Linked DNA regions of Terriglobus roseus. The protein of the gene in region 1 binds, or shares a complex with, the protein of each later gene. Links are inferred from orthologs where the notes say so. Each region holds a gene or a part of one and is shown in the gene's direction. Other genes may lie near its edges. The genes, in order: dnaB and dnaG.

Region 1 (3,262 bases):
ATCGGTGGGAACCTCAGAAGCAATAGGGATGCTCCGTTTGTAGCACGGTTCTGTTCGCGTTACGCAGTGATGTGTTGCGACAGGCTGAGTGTGTTGCCGTCCGGGTCTTTGAACCATGCGACTTTGTCGCCGCCGGGAGCTGTCCAGATGCCGAGCGCGTCGTGTTCCAGAAACCCGAATCGGGAGAACTCGACACCCTTCGCTGTGAGCGATTGCACGTCGTCTTCAATGGAGGTGGTTTCCCAGCCCAGGATGGTGAACTGGGCGGGTTCCACCTTTGGCATCTTTGCGAGGCGGACCATGTTTGCGCCGCTGCGGAAGACGACGGCGAAGCCGTCATCGCCCACGAACGTGAGACCCAGGATGCCTTCGTAAAACGCCTTGGCACGATCACCGTCGGTGATGGGTGCGAATCCGATCAGCTTTCCATTCATGGCTGCCTCCGGTTGCTATTGCACGCTGCCGCTTACGTCGTCCGTTGGTGCGTCGAGTTCGGCTTCAAACCCGGCGCGGATCTGTTCCAGGAAGTCTTCGGCGTCCACCTGCTCGTCCTGCTGGGCGTGGGCTTCGGCGATGTGGCGTGCAAGGTCAGCCAGCAGCAGTCCCCATGCGGAGGGATCTTCCCACATACCAAAGGCGAGAGCCACGTGCTGTTCGCCATTGGCAATCCATACACGCAGGACCTCCAACGAACGGGGATCGCGCGATGCCGCGGCGGGAATGGGTAAAGAGTCTTTCTGTGACATGGGTTTCTTCCTCAGGATTCACAGTAATCCACAGTTCCAAGAGGCAATCCACAGGCTGTGTGTGGATAACTGGTGCAAACGTAACTACAAAGGCAACTGAGAGCTTACATGGCTTGCTAACAGACTGTGAATAATTGAGTCCGACGGAGTTGCGACTGCTGCATAGTTTGGGCAAAAGCAGGCCTGTGGAAGAGGCTGTACTCTGAACAGGGCAGCCGCGGCAATACCTGTTTCGTAGGAGCGCGGACTGCATATTCTGTAAAGACGCAATGCTGCACCCGCTCCACGAGCGCCGGTAGTTAAGCGCAGGAGAACACACCCATGGCAACCTTCCTCCAGATCGTCGAGCGCGACGGGCTTCCCGCTTCCGTACATACGGAACGCGTGATCCTTGGCGCCATGTTGTCCGACCCGGTTGCCGTTGTGGATGCCACGGCGAAGCTGATTGCGGACGACTTTTCGCTGGACTCGCACAAACGCATTTATGGCTGCATGCAGGAACTGTCAGACATGGGCCATGCCATCGACTTTGTGACGGTGGCCGAAGTGTTGATCCGTCGCAAGGAATTGGAGGCGATTGGCGGGCGTCCGTATCTGATCTCGCTGACGGAAGATTTGCCGCGCCACCTGGCGATTGAAAACTATGTGCAGGTGGTGAAGGACAAGTCGATCCTGCGCAAGCTGATGCAGGTGTGCGAGATGGGTTTGAATCGCGCCGCCGATCAGAGCGAAGTGTCGCTGGATGTGTTGGGCGATGTGGAGAACCGGCTGATGGAGATCAGCGAAAGCGCCATCAAGCGCGGGTTCTCTGATATTGGGCAGATTGTTACGGAGAGCTTTGGTTCCATTGACCAGCTTTACGAACAGGGCCGCGAGATCACCGGCCTGGAGACGCATTACACCGAGTTCGATCGCATGACGAGCGGCTTGCAGAAGGCCGATCTGATGATCATCGCGGCGCGTCCTTCCATGGGCAAGACGGCGTGGGCCATCAACATTGCGCAGAACTGCAGTGTGCGCGATCAGAAGGTGGTTGCGGTCTTCTCGCTGGAAATGTCGAAGGAGTCGTTGCTGCGCCGTATGTTGGCCAGCGAGGCGCTGGTGAACAGCCGCAAGATTCAGACAGGCTTTTTGCCGCGTGAGGACAAGCAGAAACTCATCAATGCGCTGGATCGGCTGATGAGTTCGAAGATGTTCATTGACGATACGCCGGGCATTACGCTGACGGAGATGCGCGCGAAGGTGCGTCGTTTGAAGCAGCAGGAGGGTTCGCTGGACCTGATCTTGATCGACTACCTGCAGCTGATGACGATTGCGGCGAGTGGCCCTGGCGGACGCAAGCCGGAAAACCGTACGCAGGAAGTGTCACAGATTTCGCGTGGTTTGAAGGCGCTGGCCAAGGAAATGAATGTGCCGGTGATTGCGCTGTCGCAGTTGTCACGTGGAAGCGAACAGCGACAGGGCGATAAGAAACCGCTGCTTTCGGATCTTCGTGAATCGGGTTCGATCGAGCAGGACGCGGACGTGGTGTGCTTCATCCATCGCGAGGAGTACTACGACCGCGAAAACGAGGATGTGAAGGGGCAGGCGGAGATCATCATCGCCAAGCAACGTAACGGCCCTACGGGTTCGGTGAAGATGGCGTATCTATCGGATTACACGCGCTTTGAGAATCTTGCACCGAGTGGTGGCGGCGGCGGGGATTACTAGTACTTCGTGCGGTTCTCGACGCTCCGGCGTGGTTCGGGCTTCGCGCGAATAAATTCAGTTAGATGAGTGCCCCGGCCAACCAAAAAGTGGCGGGCTGGTATCCTATTAAGGATCGTAGGATTCGATCTGGTCATTTTGCGTGTTTCTGGTTCCACCGTCACCGCATTACCTCCACATTGCGTTCGTCGGTACATTCAGCTTTACAAGGAACAGAACATGGAACAGGGCACAGTTAAGTGGTTCAACGATGCAAAGGGTTTTGGATTTATCAGCCGTGCAAACGGTGGTGGTGATGTATTCGTTCACCACACCGCAGTGCAGTCCTCGGGCTTCCGTTCGCTGGCAGAAGGCCAGACGGTTGAGTTCGAAGTGACCAAGGGACCGAAGGGTCTGCAGGCTGAGAACGTTCGCCCTCTGTAAGCGAAGGTTTCAGTAACAAGAAGGGGATGGCCTTAGGCCATCCCCTTTCTTCTTGCTTGCTACGGAGTTATGCGAGTTGCTGCTTCCACTGCGCGATGCGCTCGATGGCGAGGCTAATGTCCTTGTCGCGCTGTTCTGCGTTGGGTTCTTCGCGTTCGATGATGAGCGGGCCGGTAAAGCCGATCTTCTTCAGCAGAGCGATGAAAGCGGGGAAGTCCACTTCACCTTCGCCCAGCGCGACTTCATGGCCGAGCTCACCCAGTGCTTTTGGCGATGTGCCGTCTTTGCAGTGCACTGAGAGTACATGCTTCTGCAGCAAGTCGAGCGCAACGATGGGATCGCCGATGCCGTAGAGGGTGATGTTGGCGGGATCGAAGTTCACACGC
Region 2 (3,212 bases), 660 kb from region 1 along the record:
CCTCTTTTCGACAAGGAGTTACCCGGATTCGGTGAGTTATTCCGCATGCTCTCCTATCAAAAGATAGGAACGGCGGCGATGTTATCGCGTGCTCTGGGAGGAGTTAGTGGCGGTAAATTGTTGTTCGCTCTTCCCGGCTCAACCAACGCCGTACTTCAGGCATGGGATGAGATACTTGTCCACCAGTTTGATCGTCGCACACGCCCCGGAAATCTTGTGGCACTGATGCCTCGCCTGAAGGAGAAGTAAGGTATGCCTACGCGCATCGTCGATACCAGCAACGCAGAACATTACACATGGGGCATCGACTGCGATGGATGGCATCTGGTCAAAGGCGAAGAACTCAGCGTGATCGAAGAACGCATGCCTCCGGGACGCAGCGAGGAGCGGCACTCCCACACGAAGTCACGGCAGTTTTTCTTTGTTCTCGAAGGCGAGCTGACGATGGAAGTAGAGCACCATGACTTCGTCATCAGAGCCGGCAAAGGGGTGGAAGTCCATCCCGGCCAGGCGCATCAAGCCATCAACCGCAGCCAGGCCGATGTACGCATGCTCGTCATCAGCCAGCCGCCCAGCCATGGCGACCGCACGCCAGCGTAACCTGTAAGCAGCAGTGGCCGACGACTTCAAAGAACAGGTAAAAACCGCCACCGACATCGTCAAGGTGATCGGTGAATACGTGCGCCTGCGAAAAAGCGGCGCGCAGAACTTCAGCGGCCTTTGCCCCTTTCATCAGGAGAAGTCACCGTCATTCAGCGTGAATGCGGCGCATGGATACTTTTACTGTTTCGGCTGTCATGCCAAAGGCGACGTGTTCACCTTTGTGCAGAAGATTGAGAACATCTCGTTTCCTGAAGCTGTTCGCACCGTTGCGCAGAAGATGGGCATTCCACTACCGAAGCGTGAATGGAACTCGCCAGAAGAGGCAGCTCAAGCTGGCTTGCGGCGACAACTCACCGATATCCACGAAGCTGCGACACAGTATTTCCAGCAGGCCCTGCAATCTACGGAAGCAGCGCGTGCGCGCGAATATCTCTCCAGCCGCGCGGTCAGTGCGGACTCCATTGCGATGTTCCGCATTGGATATGCGCCCGACGATTTCAACCACATGCGCGAAGCGCTTTCCAAGCACTTCAATGACGAGGTGATGCGCTCTAGCGGCCTGTTCTCTTCGCGCGAGCAGAGTGATGAAGGCAGACCCGTCGGTCCGCTGTATGCGCGCTTCCGCAAGCGAATCACCTTCCCCATCTGCAACGAAGCTGGCAAGACCATCGCCTTTACAGCACGCGCTCTAGACAGTGATGAAAAGAGCGGGCCTAAGTACCTGAATTCGCCCGAAACGCCGCTGTATACGAAGGGTCATGTTCTCTTCAATTTGGACAAAGCCAAAGCCGCGATTCGTTCGCAGGATTATGCGCTTCTCGTCGAAGGACAGATGGACTGCATCCGCGTGTTCACTTCCGGTTTGCAACCGGTTATTGCGACTAGCGGAACTGCATTCACAGAGCATCAGGTGCGCTTGTTGTCACGATTCACCAAGCGCGTCGTCGTCAACTTCGACCCCGATACCGCAGGCGCAAACGCTGCCGAGAAATCGTTAGCTTTGTTAACCGAAGCAGAGTTCGAGGTCCGCATCATGACGCTCGAAGGCGGCCTTGATCCGGATCGCTATGTTCTGGAAAACGGCATCGCGGCCTATGCCGAAGCATTGCGCAATGCGAAGCCGCACGCAGACTATCTGATTGATCGCGCACGCACGCTGTTCCCTCAGCGCACTGCCGAAGCCAAAGTAAAAGCGGTGAACTTCCTGTTGCCGCATGTGCGTCGTTTGCCCTCTGCGATTCAGCGCACACAGTTTGTCGATGACGCTGCACAGAAACTCGGCATCGACTCCTCCCTGATGCGGCAGGAGTTGCAACATGCCGCAACGCATCGCTTGGAAAGCGTCCGCAGCACCTCTGCGATGCAGTTGTCTGAAACAGAACGCATACTGTTGCGTGCACTGGTGCAGCCTGAGACAGATCGCGCACGCCAACGCGCCGCAAGCGAGCTCACCGCGCATCCTGAATGGCTCGATGGTCTTGCCGCAGCCGAATTGATCGAAGCGCTTGCAGGTGCTCCGCTGACAGATAACCCGCTGGAATCAGCACCGGATGATCGCAGCCGCGAGATGCTCGCACGCCTGCTGCATGAAGACGCGATCGGTGATCCCGCGATGCTCGCCAACGAAGTCGGCAACACGCTGCACACGCTGGAGCGCCGCCGCCTCGAACGCCGCAAAAGCGAACTAAAAATCCTCATCGCAGAAGCCGTACGCCGCGACGACGCCGACATGGTGACGCAGTTGCAGATGGAAGCCGTGGAAGTGAACCGCGCACTGCGCATGCTGTAACGAACAAAGCATCCCTCGTTTCTGTTCAGGAGGAAGATATGGCGATCACGCGTCGATCCTTTGCCACACGCGCACTCGCGCTTGCATCCATCCCCGGGGTAGATGCCGCACCGCGCAAACGCATTCATCGCATGGGACCAGCCACGTCCGCGGTCTATTCGCCCGCAGTGCAATGGGGCAGCCTGCTGTTTCTCTCCGGAAAAGGCTCAGGCACTGCACCCGATCCTGCGGACATTCGTAGCTGTACGAATCATGTTCTCGATGCCTTTGCAAAAGAGCTCGCCAATGCAGGCTCGTCGATGGAGAACGTATTGAAGATCACCGTCTATCTGCAACGCCCAGAGGACGTGCCTGCGATGAACGAAGTCTTTGCTCAGCACTTTCCGAAAGACCCGCCTGCACGCACCACCATCATCACACGCACACCTCATCCCACACTGGTTGAAATGGATTTGATCGCCGGCATCTGACCGCATGCGAGAGAATGAGAGACATGAGTACCGAAGAAGCAAAGTATCTTGCCATTAATCCGAACCATCCCAACGCGGGTATTTATTCGCCTGCGGTTGTCTTCGGCAATGTGGTGTATCTCTCGGCAAAGACTTCGTGGATTGCTCCAGAGCCGGACGACATCCGCGCCGCAACAGCCTATCTCCTGGATCAGGTGGAAAAAGAACTTCTCAATGCCGGTTCGTCCATGCACAAGGTGTTGAAGGTCATTGTGTACCTGCGTGACATGAACGATTACGTCGACATGAACGAGGTTTACACCGGACGTTTCGGCAAGAACGCGCCCGCACGTACCACCATTGAATCTAAG

Evidence for each region.
Region 2: the proteins of dnaB (region 1) and dnaG are in contact, whole or in part, in a crystal structure (PDB 2R6A), measured with the Geobacillus stearothermophilus proteins. The link is inferred for Terriglobus roseus from one-to-one orthologs. Residues at the interface, in WP_033016901.1 of Geobacillus stearothermophilus: Ser13, Glu15, Ala16, Gln18, Glu91, Leu92, Asp94, Ala95, Val96, Pro97, Thr98, Ala99, Ala100, Asn101, Tyr104, Tyr105, Ile108; in WP_049624496.1 of Geobacillus stearothermophilus: Lys456, Leu457, Leu458, Pro459, Ala460, Asn463, Ala464, Leu467, Leu535, Leu536, Ile537, Ala538, Gln544, Glu545, Asp548, Tyr549, His552.

What each region holds. Positions count from the first base shown.
Region 1 is NZ_LT629690.1:4,137,147-4,140,408, reverse strand. The notes cover bases 320-3,261. They hold dnaB (replicative DNA helicase), read left to right. Parts: upstream 320-1,067; coding sequence 1,068-2,456; downstream 2,457-3,261. Other genes in these bases: BLT38_RS17305 (sugar phosphate isomerase/epimerase family protein), read right to left, coding at 2,944-3,261; BLT38_RS17310 (cold-shock protein), read left to right, coding at 2,673-2,876; BLT38_RS17320 (DUF5076 domain-containing protein), read right to left, coding at 450-746; BLT38_RS17325 (VOC family protein), read right to left, coding at 320-434. Also shown: BLT38_RS17330 (amidase), read right to left, coding at 1-2; more of BLT38_RS17325, read right to left, coding at 60-319; more of BLT38_RS17305, read right to left, coding at 3,262-3,262. UniProt on the Escherichia coli protein: The main replicative DNA helicase, it participates in initiation and elongation during chromosome replication. Travels ahead of the DNA replisome, separating dsDNA into templates for DNA synthesis.
Region 2 is NZ_LT629690.1:3,479,995-3,483,206, forward strand. What follows is about bases 111-3,002. They hold dnaG (DNA primase), read left to right. Parts: upstream 111-613; coding sequence 614-2,392; downstream 2,393-3,002. Other genes in these bases: BLT38_RS14615 (molybdenum cofactor synthesis domain-containing protein), read left to right, coding at 111-249; BLT38_RS14620 (cupin domain-containing protein), read left to right, coding at 253-600; BLT38_RS14630 (RidA family protein), read left to right, coding at 2,431-2,862; BLT38_RS14635 (RidA family protein), read left to right, coding at 2,886-3,002. Also shown: more of BLT38_RS14615, read left to right, coding at 1-110; more of BLT38_RS14635, read left to right, coding at 3,003-3,212. UniProt on the Escherichia coli protein: RNA polymerase that catalyzes the synthesis of short RNA molecules used as primers for DNA polymerase during DNA replication.